3 regions of the Peribacillus sp. YIM B13472 genome follow, and region 1 is predicted to be linked to each of the others. Evidence: riboswitches for the same ligand, from Rfam matches in the RefSeq annotation. Region 1 holds a riboswitch; each other region holds the start of a gene.
The links. Region 1 has a riboswitch for S-adenosylmethionine ahead of ACFX4I_RS00640 (Fur-regulated basic protein FbpA). Riboswitches for the same ligand answer to the same signal wherever they lie in the genome.

Region 1 (6,387 bases):
CCTTATCCATTCTTGATATTGCATCGATTAATCGCACACGAAAGGTTCCTGTTCCTTCATCTTTTTGAAGGTTTGCAGCAGCTAGTTCCCCTGATATGCTCATGGTTGAGATACCGGCAATGGCCGCAGAATAGAAATCGTCGGTGACTCCTGAAAAAGTGCCGATAAGAGCGGTGGACATGCAACCGGTACCTGTAACATTAGTTAAAAGGAGGTTCCCATTGTCGATGATGGATGTATATTTTCCATCGCTGACCGCATCCTTAGCTCCGCTGACCACGACGATACTATTCCATTTATTTGCTGCTTGTGCAGCCAGCTCTGCATTGCTAATCGCTAGTTCCCCCGAATCCACCCCGCGTGTAACGGTATCCCCACCCATCAATGAAAGGATCTCACTCGCATTCCCGCGAATGATTTGGAAAGTAACCTTACTAAGGAGCTCTTTGGCCTGCTCTGTACGATAGGGGGTGGCGCCAACTCCCACCGGGTCCAAAATGACCGGGATATCCAGGGTATTTGCCGTCTTACCGGCAATCTCCATTGCTTCCAAGGCTTTATCATCGATGGTACCGAAATTCAGGACCAATGCATCTGCTAATTTGACCATATCCGCCACTTCTCTTGGGCTCGATGTCATTACTGGTGAACCACCGATGGCAAGGGTGGCATTTGCACAGTCGTTGACCGTAACAAAGTTGGTGATTTGGTGAATGAGTGGTTTTCTTTCTTTTACCTTCACGAATAAATCGGCTGCAGAAACCTTCATATTAATTCACTCCGTTCTTTTTTGAAAATGAATGAAAATGATGGACAGGTCCATGACCTTTACCGATTGAAAAGCTATTGCGTATCGCTTCAGAAATATAGGTCTTGGCCAGTTCGATCGACTCTTGCAATGGCAGCCCATTTGCCAGGTTTGATGTAATGGCGGATGATAGGGTACAGCCCGTGCCATGAGTGTTTTTTGTATGAATGCGCTCTCCCTCGATCCATTGGAAGTCAGTCCCATCATAAAAAAGATCATTTGGATTTCCTGCTGCATGGCCTCCTTTAAGTAAAACGGCTTTTGGACCCATTTCTTGTATTGAAATGCATGCCTTGTAGAAATCTTGTTCCGTTCGAATCGACAAGCCAGTAAGTACTTCCCCTTCCGGTACATTTGGGGTTACAAGTGTTGCAAGCGGAAGCAAATCCATTTTTAAGGCAGAGACAGCCTTTTCGTCGAGCAAATGGTGGCCACTTTTGGAAATCATGACAGGGTCAAGGATAACGATGGCAGGCATGAAGGTTTTAAGGGACGCAGCGACTGTTTCCACGATTTCCTTTGATCCAAGCATTCCTATTTTTACTGCATCGACAGGAATATCCTCAAAGATAGCTGCAATTTGATCTGATATGATAGCTGTTTCAATTGGCTGTACTGAACGGACTTCCATTGTATTTTGTGCGGTTACGGCTGTGATGGCAGACATTCCAAAGACACCATGTGCAGAAAATGTTTTTAAATCCGCCTGTATTCCAGCGCCGCCCCCTGAATCAGAGCCTGCGATGGTTAATGCTGTTTTCATAAAAAAACCCCTTCATATAATTATTTTTTAGAAGTATTTTTAGTAATATGAAAGCTAAAATCGCACCAGCGAATGAACTGAGCATAAAAGCCGGTAAAAAACCAAAAAGAGCAGCTTTTTCTCCCAATAGGAGGATGGCAAGTGGATAACAGGCTAGGGAACCGAGAATGCCGGTACCGATCACTTCCCCTAAACAGGCGAATTTTAAGCTTTGTGTTTTTCGATAAAGGATGGCAGCCAAAAGTGCACCGATCATGCTGCCGGGAAAGGCGAAAATTGAACCGGTACCAGACATGTTTCTAATGATGGAAACTAAAAAAGCTTGTGTCACAGCATAAGCTGGCCCCAATAGAACGGCCGTCAGGACATTTGCCAGATGCTGAATAGGAAAGACCTTTGCAAATCCTGCTGGGATGAAAATAAATGAACTGGTCAGCGTCGTTATAGCCGTGATCATGGCAGTCAACGTCAGTTTCTTGATAGGATTCATCATCATGTCGACGACCTACAGCGGCCAATCCTGCTCATTTTGAACCATATCCCAGAATAAATATTCATATCGGGAAGTAACCAAAAAGTGCTTTTCTAATCTAAGAAGTTCCGTTTCTGGCATGCCTTCCGTCAATTCTTCCAACAAAGCGATCAGCCATTTGTGTGCTTCCCCGAATTCAGGAGATGAATAGGACCTTATCCAATCTGCGTAGCGATTGTTTTCCAATGCTGCTCCATTTTGTTCTTTTAATAGCAAACCGATTTCATAATAATCCCAAGCGCAGGGCAGGAGACAGGCGATCAAGTCTGCCAAAGTCCCGTGCTGAGCTGCATTTAGCATGTAACCTGTATAGGCTAGAGTGGTTGGAGTAGGTTCTGTATCTTCCAATTCCTTGGAACTGATTCCGAATTCGGAAGCATAATGCCGATGAATATCCATTTCCACTTGAAGGGTTTCATTTAAAATACTCGCAAACTTTGCCATGGTTTCGATGTTATGAGCTTTGATGACACCTAAAGCAAAGAGCTTGGAATAATCCATAAGATAGATATAGTCCTGCTTCAGGTAATAGGCAAATTTCTTTTCAGGAAGCGTACCATTTCCAATTGCCTGGACAAAGGGATGTGAATGGTTCCTTTTCCAAATCTCTTTTGACCGTGCATGTAGTCTATCACTGAATGTTTCTAATTTAGTATTCTCCATTGTTCATCCTCCTATAGAATGGATCCCTTGTTAATGAAAAACCCCGTTCCTGAATACGGAACGGGGTAGATGGATATAGTCTGTAAATGGACGATATCATCCACTTCCCTCCGCCGGTATGAGCCGGTTCAGGTTCAAAGGGTCCGGAACTAATTCCATCTCAGTCTTAAAAAAAGACTCCCCTAGTGGTGTGAATTGTATGTAATTACTGACATCATATCAGAAAGACAAGAAAATGCAACCCGTATTTGAAAGAGGGACCATTTTATGTCCAGGAAAAAAGGGAGAAGCAGGTAATTGACTTTTGATGGTTATTAGGATAAAATCATTTCTACATCATTTATATATCGATTTCTTATCCAGAGAGGTGGAGGGACTTGGCCCAAAGAAACCTCGGCAGCGGACCCGTTTTGGGAACTGTGCTAAATCCAACAAGCATATGCTTGGAAGATAGGAAGAGCCGTACGGACACTGTCAGCCTCTTCTTGAATTAGAAGGGGCTTTTATTTTTGGGAAATAACGTTTAGTGACATAATAGAAAAGGTATATATAATTTGGTGAAAATCAAACAAGTTGATAAAGTTAGCTAACTAATAGCAGGCTCTAGGATGACTAGGAAAGGAGCCATTTACATGGCAGAATTATTTAAGAGGATTGAACAGAGGAAGGCAAAGCTTATTGAAGAGTTATTGGCCAATGGTGTATACAAAACCTCTGATGAAAGGCACCTTTATGATGCCCCATTAAAAGTACTTGAAGATGAATATAAGATTGTTATAAATAGACCAAATACCGAGTCACCTTCTGAATGGATGACATAGTAAACGATGGACTATATTTTGGGTTCTTGGATAAGGGTATGATGTAAGCATTCGCAGTCTACACTAGTGGATGCTTTTTTTGCGTTTGATAGAAAATGACACAAAATATACATAATTTTAGAATGAAATAGTTATTTTGTCACATTTAATCTTTAAAATAACACATTTAATTTGTGGAAAATAGTTGATTTTTACTAGTAGTTTCATTATGATGAAAGTGTAAAAATATTGAATAAATGGGAGGTGACTATATAATGCCTTGCCGTAAGGTAACTATAGAAAAAGTAGAAGAGAAGAGAAAAGAAATGATCAACTTGGCAGCAATTTACGGCTTAACAAGTCTGCTAACTGTTCAAGCCAGTCAAGAATTGGATACGCTATTAAATGCGTTAACAAGTAAAAGAGATTCTGAAAATTTTCCCCTCCAGAAAGCATATAGGTATTTAAATTAGTCCTCGATTAATATGAAAAAGCTACTGCTCAAGGCAATAGCTCTAAAGAATAATATTAAATATCGACACGTTTACCAAGAATGATCAAATCACGCTCAATGCCATCCAACTCGGCAACTTGAGGTAAATGTGCCCATTCTTCAAACCCGAATTTGGAAAAAAGCTTAAGGCTTGGTGTATTGTGGGCGAAAATGAAACCCAATAGAGTCTTAACACCTAATTTTGGACTCAATTCAATTGCCTTTTGAATCGAAATTTGTCCGATTCCTTTTCCCCGGAAATAATCATCAAGATAAATGCTGATTTCGGCAGTGGAATTATAGGCCGGTCGGCCATAGAAGGATTGAAAGCTCATCCATCCAGCAGTTTTCCCTTCTATAGTAATGATAAATAGCGGTCTACTTTCTGAATGATGTTCCTCAAACCATTTAACCCTCGATTGGACGGATACAGGTTCCGTATCTGCCGTGACCATTCTTGAAGCGATTGTCGAATTATATATTTCAACAATTCTGGGTAGATCAGAAAGATCTGCCTCTCTAAACTCTATGTGCTCTTCCATGATTTAAACTCCTAACTAGCATTTATTCAATCTCCAGAATGAAGGGTAATCCCGTTTTTTGTTTAAGGGACGGTGAATGACACCCAATCCATTGAAAGTTTTATATTATCATACACTCTTTAATCTTTATCTGACAATTTTTTTATGTTAAGACTGCAGATTTTTTGGGTATGTAAAAGATTAAATACTTCTAATAAAGAGACAAGAGGAGAACCAAATGAAAAAATTGGCAGGTTTATTGATTATAGTACTAGTTATATGTTTTGCTGCATATGAACTTCAGGCCTCGGAGTCGGAAGATGTGCAAAGGGTGATGGCTTTTGGAGATTCATTGACCTATGGAAAAGGGGATAAGGACGGGGAAGGATATATAGAAGGCCTTGAGGATGAATTGAATAATCCGCAATCGGAACAAAAAGTGAGTTTTTGGAATTACGGTATAAAAGGCCAGGAGACGGATGGGGTGATGAAACAGCTTGATGATTACCGCATTAAAACGAAACTCGATGAAGCCGATACTTTCATCGTTTATATTGGAACGAATGACTTGATCAATAGTAACGGAGGGGACTTGGAGAAAATAAGTGACAGAAAAATCATTGAGGGTAAGCGGGAGTATATCAGCCATCTGAAAAAGATTACATCAACATTGATAGAGGCAAACGATAAAGCGGATATTCTGGTAGTAGGACTATATAACCCAATTAAAGGCAATCAAAAACTTGAAAAGCACATTCGCGATTATAACCTGTCAATAAAGGGAATAGCGGATAAAGATAAAAGGATGTTATTCATTCCTACAAATGATCTTTTTGAAGATAAAAAGAAAACAGAGTATTTCAGTGATAAGTTACATCCGAATGAAAAAGGGTATCAGCTCATTGCGAATCGGGTTTTGGAAAGTTATGATTTCAAATGAAAGCAAAAATGCACAGGAAGGCGATCTGTGCATTTTTACCCGTTAAGTAGCTAGGAGTTTGATGTCGCTTTTAGTTGAGGGAACTGCAAGTCATGGAGCTGCTTGTATCTGCCGTTTTTTTGCAATAACTGTTGATGTGTTCCTTTTTCATGAACCTGCCCTTTTTCCAGAACGATAATTTGGTCGGCATCATGAATGGTTGATAAACGATGTGCAATTACTATTGAAGTCCGGTTTTTCATTAAGCGTGACAATGCTTGCTGGATATAATGTTCGGATTCTGTATCCAAGGCCGCCGTTGCTTCATCGAGAATGATGATTTGCGGATTTTTCAAAAGTGCCCTGGCAATGGCAATGCGCTGTTTTTGTCCGCCTGAAAGCTTGACTCCGCGCTCTCCAATCTGAGAATCATAACCATCAGGAAAGGCACTGATAAAGTCATGCGCATTTGCTGCTTTGGCCGATTCGATGATTTCATCATCTGTAGCATCAAGTTTGCCATACACGATGTTATCACGGATGGAACCATTGAATAAAATGATATCCTGGGAAACAATTCCCATTTGTCTCCGTAATGATTTCAGTGACACTTCTTTGATATCTTGACCATCCATTTTAATCGTGCCATTTTGCGGATCATAAAATCGGATCAAAAGGCTCGTGATGGTCGATTTTCCAGCGCCAGAGGAGCCGACCAGAGCAGTTACTTGACCAGCTTTCATGGTCAGGTTTAAATTGCTGAGTACAGGTACACTCTCATCATAAGCAAAATCAATACATTGAAATTCAATTTGCTTTTTTATGGCAGGGAGTTCAATGGCATTTCCCTTGTCACAAATTTCAGGTTGGGTTTCCAATATTTCAGTT
Region 2 (6,387 bases), on a different contig from region 1:
TCACATAAAGATGGTCTTGTAATAGTTCTAGAGCTTCTATTACACTCTTATTCCCCACTGCGAAGCCGACTCTCCACCCTGCCATATTGTATGTTTTCGATAGTGTGTATATTTCTATTCCTACATCCTTCGCTCCCTTCGCCTGGAGAAAGCTTATCGGTTTTTTTCCGTCGAATCCGATCGCACCATAAGCGAAATCGTGGACCACACAAATGGAATGCTCTTTTGCGAAGGAGACGGTTTCATCAAAGAAACTTTCCGTTGCAGAAGCACCTGTGGGATTATTCGGATAGTTCAAGAACATCATTTTGGCTTTATCAAGTACTTCTTTATGTATGTCATTGTATTTCGGAAGAAAATCATTTTCTTCTGTCAAGGGCATGAGTTCGGTCTTTGCCTGGGCTAAAACAACTCCGGAAAGATAATCCGGATAGCCGGGATCTGGAACAAGGATCGTATCACCTGGATTCAATAAACACTGCGGCAGTTCGACAAGACCTGCCTTCCCCCCGAAGAGAATCGCCACTTCACTATTCGGATCCAGCTTGACACCGTATTCTCGTTCATAAAAGACGACGGCAGCATCTTTTAAATATTGATGTCCCCGGAATGGCGAATATTTATGATTAATCGTTTTTTCAGCGGCAGCCTGCAAACTTTTCACGATATGTTCTGGCGTCGGCTGATCAGGGTTTCCCTGGCCTAAATTAATGACATCATGTCCTTGCTCCGTGATCGCATTGACTTTTGCTACTAGTGAAGCAAAAAACTGCTTGGGCAGGTCCTGAAGCTGGCCGGATTTTTCGAATTGCACCATTTATACACCTTCTCTGAAATTTCTTGAAATTCTAGTCACAAATGATATATGTTTATCATAGTCTTGTAAAGCATTTTTTACATGTGGGGGTTTTAAACGATGAAGTGGAAAATAGCTTGTATTCAAATGGATATAGCCTTCGGGCAACCAGATATCAATTTTCAGGTTGCAGAACAATGGATGGAAAAAGCAGCACGGTCAGAACCCGATATCGTCATTTTACCGGAGCTTTGGACAACAGGATACGACTTGACCAGGTTAAATGAGATTGCTGATCACGAGGCAGAAAAAACGATTGAATTTTTTAAAACACAGGCACAGAAACACCAGATTCACATCATAGGCGGTTCCATCGCGAAAAAAACAAGCAAGGGAATCTATAACACCATGATTATCATCGATAAACATGGGAATCTCATTAAAGAATATGATAAGCTTCACTTATTTCAGTTAATGGATGAACATCATTTCCTGCAGCCAGGAGAAAAAGATGGTTTATTCACTCTTGATGAAAAAATATGTGCTGGATTCGTTTGTTATGACATCCGTTTCCCTGAATGGCAGCGAGCCCATACCGTTCAAGGCGCCGAAGTTCTATTCGTAACGGCGGAATGGCCAAAGCCGAGACTCGATCACTGGAGAGCCTTATTGATTAGCCGTGCCATCGAGAACCAAGCCTATGTTGTAGCCGTTAATCGTTCAGGTTCGGATGTCAATAATATATTTGCTGGTCATTCCTTGATTATTGATCCATGGGGGAATATCATTAGTGAAGCCGGAGAAGGAAACGAACTCTTGACAGGCACCTTGGACTTCAATAAAGTTACAGAAGCCCGTAACAAAATACCTGTATTCGAAGATCGTCGCCCAGATTTTTATTAATTTACCCATTGACAAACTATTTAAAAAGTTGTTATTATTTTCCCGAAGATTAAAATTTCAGAAAACATTTACTCTTATCAAGAGCAGGCTGAGGGATAAAGGCCCTATGAAGCCCAGCAACCGACTGTAATACCATTGTGAAATGGGGCGGATTCACCGCCGGATTATAAAATCCACAGAGCACGGTGCTAATTCCACCAGAATTCTTTTTCTGGAAGATAAGAGGTCCGAAGCCAAAACTTCTGCCTCTTTCTATATGAAAGAGGCTTTTTTATTCTTATTTTGAATCTGGAGGGGAAAAGAATGACACAAAACCATTCAAATTTTAAGAGATTGACAAACGAAACAGCTATAACCCTTGCAAAAAAACTTGGGTTGGTCAATGCGGATGAAAGTTTAAAATGTAAAGAAATCGGCGATGGAAACTTAAATTATGTTTTTCATATTACAGACACGCACACAAATAAAGGAATAATCATCAAACAAGCGGTCCCTTATGCCAAGGTACTTGGTGAAAGCTGGCCGTTGACATTGAAAAGGGCTGCCATTGAAGCGAATGCGCTGATTCATTTCAGAAGTTATTGCCCCGAATTCGTACCGCAAGTCTATTATTCGGATGAACAGCTTGCCATCACAGTCATGGAGGATTTATCTCACTTGAAAATCGTTAGAACAGGATTGATCGATGGCGATTCATATCCATTGCTTTCACAGCATATTGGTGAGTATGTTGCGAAGACGGCATTTTATACATCCGATTATCATTTAGAACCATCTGCGAAAAAGGAAGTGGCCCGACATTTCACGAATCCGGAACTCTGCAAAATCACTGAAGTCTTTATTTTCACGGATCCATTTTTTGAGGAACTCCCGGGAGACTTCGAGGTGGAATTGACTGATGCCGCCAAAAATATCTGGAATGATCAAGAAGTGATACTTGAGGTCGCTAAGCTGAAACAAAGCTTTGAAACCGAGCAGGAAGCCTTGCTTCATGGAGATTTACATACTGGAAGTATATTTGCAAGTGAAACTGAAACAAAGGTTATTGATCCGGAATTCGCTTTTTATGGGCCCGTTGGTTTTGACCTTGGTCAATACACCGCCAACCTTCTCTTCCAGGCAGTCACACGCAATGGCGCTGGAAAGGAAGAGATTTTCACACACCTTCATGAATTTTGGAATGCCTTTGAAGAAACTTATACCGAATTATGGGAAGGCCAAAATAAAAGCCCATTCCGCCATGTGAAAGGTTATCTGCCTTATTTACTGACAAAATTCAAAAAAGATGCTTTCGGTTTTGCCGGCTGTGAACTGATTCGGCGAACCATTGGCCTTTCCCATGTTGCCGATTTAAACGTCATTGAAAATAAAGAAACAAGGATCGCTGCCAAAACGGCAACATTAGAAATTGGTGCATTTTTAATTAAAAAACGGGAAGAAATGGATGTTCCAGCTGTCATTGAAGCCTTGAAGCAACTTACACTGCCATCTTATTCAACCATTTAAAAGGAGACCTGCACATGACTACACTAGCACCCTTACCATATTCGGTACAATGGGATGATACCCATATTACATTATTAAATCAACAAGCCCTTCCTTCCATAACTGAATTTATTGAACTTCATTCAGTTGATGATGTATATGACAGCATTTTGACATTAAAAGTTCGCGGTGCCCCAGCAATTGGACTGACGGCAGCATTTGGTGTTGCACTTGGTGCCAAACAGGAAACAACCGCTGAATTAGTGGATTTCAAGAGAAATGTAACGAGGCATATTGAAAAACTCGCCTCTTCCAGGCCAACTGCAGTCAACCTTTTTTGGGCGTTAAGGAGGATGGAGAACGCCTTGCATGCTGCGCAAAGCATTTCAGCTGCAAAGGAAGCACTTGTAACGGAGGCTAAAGCCATCTTTGCTGAAGATGAAGAAATGTGCAGGAAAATCGGGGAACATGGTTTATCCTTATTCACTAGAGGAGATTCCATTCTCACTCATTGCAACGCTGGGGGAATTGCCACAGCTCGGTATGGCACAGCCTTGGCTCCCTTCCACCTGGCTAAAGAAAGGGACTTTCCGCTAAAAGTGTACGCATGTGAAACCAGGCCTGTCCTGCAAGGTGCGCGTTTGACGGCGTGGGAATTGATGCAAGCGGGGGTTGATGTCACTTTAATTTCAGATAATATGGCTGCACATACGATTCACCAGAAACGAATAAATGGAATTATCGTCGGTGCCGACAGGATTGCGGCTAATGGAGATACAGCCAATAAAATCGGGACATTGGGATTGGCCATATTAGCCAAGCACTTTGGCATCCCCTTTTATGTGGCCGCACCATCAAGTACATTCGACCTTTCTATCGAATCCGGCACATCCATCCCGATCGAAGAACGGAATGAAGCGGAAATCACCTTCATTCAAGGTGTAAGGATCGCTCCGGAAAACGTGAAGACTTTCAATCCAGCCTTTGACGTTACACCGAATCATCTTATTACGAGCATCATTACCGAAAACGGCATCATAACACCGGATTTCATTAAAAACATTCCGCATTTTGTTAATTGATGCAGGTTCCTTTATTGGTGATAAAAAACGAGAAGGATTTGTATCCCTCTCGTTTTTTAAAGATGATCATGATTATTCTTGCGAGGTCTATAATACAATAATTCAAGTGAATTCAAACTTATTCACTTAATATAAGGTTGTTTTCAACAATAGTTCTTATTATTTTGAAAAGAACTCCTGAAGTGCCTTTTTATTTTTAGTGTAATCTATTTCCAACACGGCTCCGGACTGGGGATATATTTCATCTTTAAAGCTTCCTTCCACTGGAACCCTTAAGGTTTCGACAGTGTCCGGTGTATGGAAGACGGCTTTTGGAACCATTTCCATTATTGTTTTCAGTCCAATATCTGTATCCAGGTACGAGAGTCCTTGTTCGATGATACTAGGAAGGGCTGCCATCCCTTCGAAGGATGAGATTTGATTTATAAACGCTGTTTTTAATTGAACCATCACTTCTTGTTGACGCTCCACCCTTCCAAAATCACTTTCATCGTCATGCCTAAAACGGACATATTTCAGTATTTCCTCACCATGTAAAACATTTTTACCAACACTTGCTTGAATGCTCATATCATCAATGATTTCCTGATCCACATTCACCGCTACCCCCTCAGGGGCAAGTAAATCGACCATTTTCACAAATCCCTGGAAGTCGATTACCGCTACATGATTGACCTTGATATCGAAGTTCTCCTGTATGGTTTTCTTGAGCAGTTCCCTTCCACCATAATAATAAGCTGCATTTATTTTGTTATATCCTGATTTATTTCCGGGGATTTCCACATAACTATCACGCATGATGGAAGCCAGCTTCAGTTTCTCCTGCTCAGGAAAGTATTTTGCCAGGATAATCGCATCTGATCGAGATTTTTGCTCTCCTCTTGTATCAACACCAATTAACAGAAATGTTTTCACGCTTTCCTGGTCCTCTTCTTTGGTCAGTTTTTTTTCCGTACCTGCATTTCCATTTTGTTTGGGTAAAGGGGCATAGGTGCAGCCTGCCAGAATCAAGATCAATAGATATATGAAAAATACCTTTTCTTTCATTACCTCACCTCATCGGAAAATTACCCCTATTCTCCGCCTAATATTGGAATTCTATGCATTTAACGACAAAAAAGCCTGCCAACGATAATCGCTGACAGGCTTTTCGGGCAAAATCATTTATTTGATTTCTTTCTTTAATACTTCTACTGCCTTTTTCACTTGTGTGTCGTTTTTAAGGATTTTCTCGCGGATGACCTGCATCAATTTCACGGTAGTATCATCTTTAATTGTCCCAGTTTCTTTAATTTTTTGTTCCTTCTGGAATGCTATGACCGCATTCGTGGTTGCTTCATCAAAGAATCCATCTATCTTTCCTGGATCATGGCCTGCTTCCTTCAGCATCTCTTCAGCTGCTTTCACTTCACTCGAAGAATCGGATGCTTTCAATTCCTTATCAGGTGAAATGTACGGAAGGCTGGCATAATCAGGAAGCTTTACATTAATATCCGGCTTGATCCCTTTTTTATGAATCCAATTGCCTTCAGGAGTCAACCATTTAGCTGCCGTATATTTGAAGTTAGATCCATCTTCAAAGTCTTGGGCAGTCTGAACTGTCCCTTTCCCAAATGACTTGACACCGATCAATGGAATGTCCGCAGACTCACTGACAGCCGCTGCAACGATTTCAGAAGCACTGGCACTTCCGTCATCAATCAACACGACTACCGGGATTTTCAGTTCTCCATCATTCTTCGATTTATAGACCTCTTTTTTCCCGCTGCGATCTTCAACTTGAAGGACCACTTTCCCATTAGGTATGAACAGGCTTGCCATGTCTATTGCTTGGTCAAGAAGTCCCCCTGGGTTTCCCCGCAAATCCAATACGAGACCCTTCATATCCTTCTTCGACATTTCTTCAAGCGCCGTTTTCAGTTCTTGGACTGTATGTTCGGAAAAACTGGTCACTTGAATTTTTGCAACTCCATCATCAAGCATTTCCGCATATACCGTTTCAATCGGAATTGTATCCCGTTTAATGGTGAGCTCAATCGGATCCGACTCACCAGCTCTTGAGATGGATAAATCCACTTTCGTTCCCTTTTCGCCCCTGATTTTCAGGACAGCTTCAGAAGA
Region 3 (6,387 bases), on a different contig from region 1:
CGAACGGTGTTTTTTATCGCAGGCAGCAGAATTGCCAATCATAACTTTTTGAATTTTTCGTCTATAATGATTACAATGATAGAAAATAGATAAGAGGGTGCAAAAAATGGAACATTTGCCCACTTCAATACTGACGGATATATTGACTGAAAAAATCAAAAGGGATTCAAGTGAGCAATACGGGGATTTTGTCAGCTCGCTTAACTCGTTGACAGAAAAACCAAAAACCATGGAGGACCTCAAACAATTCGATCATCATTTTGATAAGTTCCTGTCACAGCTCGATTTAATGATTTCCACCCAAAACCATGAAGCAATCATGAATATGAAAGCGACGCTTTTGGACCTATTCGCCAATGACTTGACCTTCAAATCCATTTATCTTCTATCGACCGCATTATCCAATAAAAAAGAACTTACACATTTAAACCAATTTATGTATCCGGTTACTTTCTGGGCACCGGTCATCAAATCAAACGAAATGCTTAAAAACGCAGGCTGATCCAAATAAAAAAAGCTGCCGAGATCTAACTTCGGCAGCTTTTTCATTTATCGTGACAGTATGTACTGATCAAACGACATACCCTAATATCTTTAAACGGTTTTCAACAAAACTCAGCGCATATTGAAATACATCATCACGCTCTGGTTCATTGAAGATTTCATGATAAAGCTTCGGCCATTCCTTATATTGCTTTTCACTGGCCAAGTTATAATTAAACCACTCACGAACAGCCTTCTTATTCACGATTCGGTCATCTCCGCCCTGCATGACCAAAAGCGGCACATCCTGAAATTCAGGAATCTCTTCAAAAGCATCTTTCATGGCCTGTGCAAGCTCCCGATACCAGCGAATCGAAACCTTCGTGATATATAATGTATCGTTTCTATCGGATTCACGAATTTCCGCACTTCTCGTCGCCATTTCAGGTGTCAATCCGGAATCTACCCTGAACATGGGCATCACGATGTTCAAACCATGCGAGATGGTTGTAAGGAACTTCGGCGGCTTCGTCACGAGGCCCAAGCATGGAGAAGAAAGAATCACCCCTGCAATGTCCCATTCCTCTTCCTGAAGAAGGCGTATCGAAATCAAACCGCCCATGCTGTGTCCAAGTAAAAAGACCGGCAACGAATATTCGTAAGCCTCTTCTATCCAGCTTTTCACTTCATCCAAATACTCATCAAAGGAATCGATATGTCCCCGGTAGGCGCGAGTTGTCATACCCTGCCCAGGAAGGTCGCCCATGACGACATGGTATCCAGCTGAAAGCCACATTTGTGTTACCCACTTATAACGTCCGTGATGTTCCATTGCCCCATGAATGATGACAATGACGCCCTTTGCGTCTCCTTCTGTCTCCCATTTCCACATTCGAAATCCCCCTTTCACTTTTCACTTGTTGTATACGATCCATGATAGTCAAAATAATATATATAAATTATAACCATATTCGTGATTTTCGACAAAAAAGAAATCTAACAAGTTGTACATTGCTATTATAAATAGCCAAGTATATTTGCATACGGTATATTAAAATAATACATAAAAATATTCACTTCGGAAAGGAAATGATTGAAAATGATTATTTATCCGTATAAAGGCAAAGAACCTGAAATCGCTGAAAGCGCTTATATTGCCGAAAATGCTGTAGTGACAGGTGATGTCAAAATCGGCGACGAAACATCCATTTGGTTCAATTCCGTCATTCGCGGTGATGTATCCCCAACCATCATCGGGAAAAAAGTCAGTATACAGGATAACAGCGTCCTGCACCAAAGCCCAAATAATCCATTGATCATCGAGGATGAAGTGACCATTGGCCATCAGGTCATTTTACATAGCTGTAAAATCCGCAAAGGAGCTTTGATCGGCATGGGATCGATCGTACTTGATGAAGCCGAAATCGGCGAAGGTGCATTCATCGGTGCCGGCAGTCTCGTTCCCCAAGGTAAAGTCATTCCACCGAACATGTTGGCATTCGGACGTCCAGCTAAAGTCATTCGCGAAATTAACGAAGAAGATCGCCAGGATATGGAACGCATCGTACGTGAATACGCCGAAAAAGGCCAATACTATAAAACGGCGGAACGAATAAAGTAACTCACGTGTAATTGACTGAAAGTTATGAGTATTGCACTGAAACTCACGAGTAAACGTTCCAAACTCACGAGTAATTGCACTAATTCACGAGTAAATTGCTCGAACTTACGAGTAAATTGCTCTAATTCACGAGTAAACGGCTCGAATTCACGAGTAATTGCTACAAATTCACGAGTAAACCGCTCGAACTCACAAGTAAATGCTGCAAACTCACGAGTAAACGGCTCGAATTCACGAGTAATTGCTACAAATTCACGAGTAAACGGCTCGAACTCACGAGTAAATGCTACATATTCACGAGTAAACGGCTCGAACTCACGAGTAAATTGCTCAACTCACGAGTAAATGCTACAAATTCACGAGTAAACCGCTCGAACTCACGAGTAGTTGACCCAAACAAACTTGTAAACGCCCTGACTCACGGCGTATTGCACGTAACTTGAATTTCTTTGGGATTTCTTGAATTATTCCCGCTGAAGGCAAAATTAATCCATAAAAAAAGGTGCCTCGCTAATTGCGGGACACCTTTTTCTATATGGATTACGCTTGTGCTTTTAATGTTTCTGCTTTGTCCGTGCGTTCCCATGGAAGATCGACATCTGTACGGCCAAAGTGTCCGTAGGCAGCTGTTTGTTTGTAGATCGGGCGACGAAGGTCAAGCATTTTGATGATACCTGCTGGACGAAGGTCGAAGTTAGCGCGAACTAGGTCAACAAGGACTTCTTCGCTAACTGTACCAGTTCCGAACGTATCAATTGAGATAGATACAGGCTCTGCCACACCAATTGCGTATGCCAGTTGAACTTCCGCTTTGTCGGCAAGGCCGGCTGCCACGATGTTTTTCGCAACGTAACGAGCAGCGTATGCAGCAGAACGGTCAACTTTAGTAGCATCCTTACCAGAGAATGCACCGCCGCCGTGACGAGCGTAACCGCCGTAAGTATCAACGATGATTTTACGTCCAGTAAGACCAGCATCCCCTTGAGGTCCGCCAATTACGAAACGGCCAGTCGGGTTGATGAAGTACTTAGTATCGGCATCGATCAATTCAGCTGGAACGACTGCTTTGATCACATGTTCTTTTAGATCGGCTTGAATTTGTTCAAGCGTAATTTCTGCATCATGTTGTGTAGAGATAACGATCGTATCTACACGTACAGGAACGTTATTTTCATCATATTCCACAGTTACCTGTGTTTTACCATCAGGGCGTAGGTAAGCAAGAGTTTCATCTTTACGAACTTGAGCCAAGCGGAATGAAAGTTTATGCGCCAATGAAATCGGAAGCGGCATAAGCTCTTCTGTTTCATTACAAGCAAATCCGAACATAAGACCTTGGTCCCCTGCACCGATTGCATCGATTTCTTCCTCTGACATGTTTCCTTCACGAGCTTCCAATGCTTTGTCGACACCAGCTGCGATATCGGCAGACTGCTCATCAATGGAACTTAACACGGCACAAGTTTCAGCATCGAAACCGTATTTCGCACGTGTGTAGCCAATTCCTTTAATCGTATCACGAACGATACGCGGAATATCCACGTAAGCGGACGTTGTAATTTCACCAGCAACAAGTACAAGACCTGTAGTTACGCTAGTTTCACACGCAACACGTGCATTTGCATCCTTAGCTAGGATAGCATCTAAAATGGAATCTGAAATCTGGTCACAAATTTTGTCCGGATGGCCCTCTGTAACAGATTCAGAAGTAAATAGACGTTTCTTTGACATCATATTTCCTCCTTGGAAGTTAGTATGTTGCAGGCAAAAGCCTGATTTTTACGGAACTCGTTTCCCTCATTAGTTTCAACTATAGACACAGAATTACTTAAAAAAACACAAAAACCTTCCCTGGCAAATGAGGAAAGGTTTAACATTCTGTCTTCTATCCTTTCACTCTTATCGTTCAAGGGTTTTTTACCTTGCTCAGGTTAGCACCATCACCACTATTCCTTGAAGACCTTCGCTTTATTTTCGGCGATCGATCTTGGAGTCAAGTTCAATATGGCAGGTTGCTGGGTTTCAAAGGGCCTGTCCCTCCACCAACTCGGGATAAGAGAATCCGTACAATTTAAGATATTATCGTATCTGGCAGGAACTTGTCAATGCTTTTCTAAAAAGAACATTTCCACCCAGAATGGCGTTCATTTGAAAAAACATGTTGATACAACGTCCTAGAAGGGTTTACAATGCAAAACACGAATAGAAATGCTGTAAATTGCCATTAATAATAAAGGAATGAGCATCCGAAAAGAAACGACATCCTGACTTTCCCTTTAGACATATATTGTTTACTTACTTCCTATTAAAATAAAATTTTCTTCATGAAAGTTTATGCGATAATCCTGAATCGGTTCCTGCCGGATTAAAATGATTAACGCGACCAACTGAAAATAATCACAAATTAAAATAAATAGTATAGACTAATTAAATGAATGTGTTATACTAATTGTAATCTAAAAACTTAAACAAAGGAAGGTACCTCATATATGAATTCTGTAGACGTTTCTAATGAGTTACACCAATTATTAACAGGAAACAATGTGCAAACTCAACTTTCAGTTCCTCAATTGGTCGAAAAAGTATTAAGCAGAAATGAAGGCGTTCTAACATCTACCGGTGCGGTAAAAGCTGAAACTGGCAAATATACAGGTCGTTCACCTAAAGATAAATATATCGTGGAAGAAGCATCAGTTAAAGATAAAGTCGATTGGGGTTCAGTGAACCAGCCAATTTCCGAAGATGTGTTCAATAAACTATATAATAAAGTAGTTGACTACCTAAAAGCAAAAGAAGAGATTTTTGTTTTTAAAGGTTTCGCTGGTGCAGACGAATCATCACGTCTTCCTATCCGTGTTGTTAATGAATATGCTTGGCATAACCTTTTCGCCCATACTTTGTTCATCCGTCCAAACGAAGAGGAACTGAGAGGTCACGAAGCTGAATTCACAATCCTTTCTGCACCTAACTTCAAAGCAGACCCGGAAGTTGATGGAACTGCATCCGAAACTTTCATCATCGTTTCATTTGAACGCCGTACAATCTTGATCGGCGGAACGGAATATGCAGGAGAAATGAAAAAATCGATCTTCTCGATCATGAACTACTTACTTCCAGAGGCTGGAATCCTTCCAATGCATTGCTCTGCTAACGTAGGACGTGAAGGGGACGTCGCTTTATTCTTCGGACTGTCCGGTACAGGCAAAACGACATTGTCTGCAGACACTAGCCGTAAACTGATTGGCGATGACGAGCACGGCTGGTCTTCTAACGGCGTATTCAACATCGAAGGCGGCTGCTATGCTAAAACGATCAACCTTTCACGTGAAAAAGAACCGCAAATTTTCGATGCGATCCGTTTCGGTGCCGTACTGGAAAATGTTGTTGTTGATCCGGATACACGTGAAGCGAACTATGATGACAGTTCATTGACTGAAAACACTCGTGCTGCTTACCAAATGCAAGCGATCGATAACATCGTGAACCCAAGTATTGCAGGACACCCAAATACAATCATTTTCTTGACAGCTGATGCTTCAGGCGTTCTGCCTCCAATCAGCAAGCTTTCCAAAGAACAGGCAATGTTCCACTTCCTAAGCGGATACACTAGTAAATTGGCTGGTACTGAAAGAGGCGTAACTTCACCGGAAGCTACATTCTCCACTTGCTTCGGTTCACCATTCTTACCGCTTCCAGCTACACGCTATGCTGAGATGCTTGGTGATAAAATTGACGAGCACAATGCAAAGGTATACCTTGTCAACACTGGATGGACTGGCGGTGCATACGGAACTGGAAGCCGCATGAAACTTGCTTACACTCGTGCAATGGTACAAGCTGCACTTGAAGGTGAATTAGCGAACATCGAAACGATCAAAGATGACATCTTCGGTTTGGATATCCCGCTTCATGTTCCTGGTGTTCCTGATGAAGTGCTTCAACCGATCAAGACTTGGGCAGATCCTGCAGCTTATAAAGAAGCAGCAACAGACCTTGCCGCTCAATTCCGTGCAAACTTCAAGAAATTCAAAAGCGTTCCAAGTGAAATCGAGGAACTTGGCGGACCGACAGCTTAATAAATCTTTCACAAAAGGACCAAGCTCTTGCTTGGTCCTTTCTGTTTGTCGCCAAGAAATGTCTCTTCCCGAACATTGATTTTAAAACAAGAGTATGTTTTCCTTCATGGTTTTAAGCCAAGTAGGGCGAAAAATGGCGTCTACGGTCGAATATAGTGCTGGGCAGGGCGTAAAACGGCATCTGCCGTCGATATTAATGCCGTATAT

Region 2: linked by a shared signal. The riboswitch ahead of mtnK (S-methyl-5-thioribose kinase) and the one ahead of ACFX4I_RS00640 (Fur-regulated basic protein FbpA) in region 1 are both predicted to bind S-adenosylmethionine.
Region 3: linked by a shared signal. The riboswitch ahead of metK (methionine adenosyltransferase) and the one ahead of ACFX4I_RS00640 (Fur-regulated basic protein FbpA) in region 1 are both predicted to bind S-adenosylmethionine.

Annotation. Positions count from the first base shown of each region.
Region 1 is NZ_JBHZPG010000001.1:126,788-133,174, reverse strand. Features, by position in the region: gene thiM (hydroxyethylthiazole kinase) at 1-769, opposite strand, end outside; gene thiD (bifunctional hydroxymethylpyrimidine kinase/phosphomethylpyrimidine kinase) at 771-1,571, opposite strand; gene thiW (energy coupling factor transporter S component ThiW) at 1,540-2,061, opposite strand; gene tenA (thiaminase II) at 2,077-2,766, opposite strand; TPP riboswitch at 2,855-2,960, opposite strand; SAM riboswitch class I at 3,119-3,223, shown strand; gene ACFX4I_RS00640 (Fur-regulated basic protein FbpA) at 3,399-3,587, shown strand; gene ACFX4I_RS00635 (aspartyl-phosphate phosphatase Spo0E family protein) at 3,842-4,039, shown strand; gene ACFX4I_RS00630 (GNAT family N-acetyltransferase) at 4,095-4,601, opposite strand; gene ACFX4I_RS00625 (GDSL-type esterase/lipase family protein) at 4,819-5,520, shown strand; gene ACFX4I_RS00620 (ABC transporter ATP-binding protein) at 5,571-6,387, opposite strand, start outside.
Region 2 is NZ_JBHZPG010000035.1:34,934-41,320, reverse strand. Features, by position in the region: gene ACFX4I_RS21390 (pyridoxal phosphate-dependent aminotransferase) at 1-817, opposite strand, end outside; gene ACFX4I_RS21385 (carbon-nitrogen family hydrolase) at 917-1,699, shown strand; SAM riboswitch class I at 1,771-1,924, shown strand; gene mtnK (S-methyl-5-thioribose kinase) at 2,003-3,205, shown strand; gene mtnA (S-methyl-5-thioribose-1-phosphate isomerase) at 3,220-4,266, shown strand; gene ACFX4I_RS21370 (LCP family protein) at 4,426-5,313, opposite strand; gene ACFX4I_RS21365 (lmo1851 family serine protease) at 5,431-6,387, opposite strand, start outside.
Region 3 is NZ_JBHZPG010000021.1:30,981-37,367, reverse strand. Features, by position in the region: gene ACFX4I_RS16445 (hypothetical protein) at 107-502, shown strand; gene ACFX4I_RS16440 (alpha/beta hydrolase) at 572-1,375, opposite strand; gene ACFX4I_RS16435 (gamma carbonic anhydrase) at 1,586-2,104, shown strand; gene metK (methionine adenosyltransferase) at 2,645-3,838, opposite strand; SAM riboswitch class I at 4,001-4,163, opposite strand; gene pckA (phosphoenolpyruvate carboxykinase (ATP)) at 4,594-6,180, shown strand.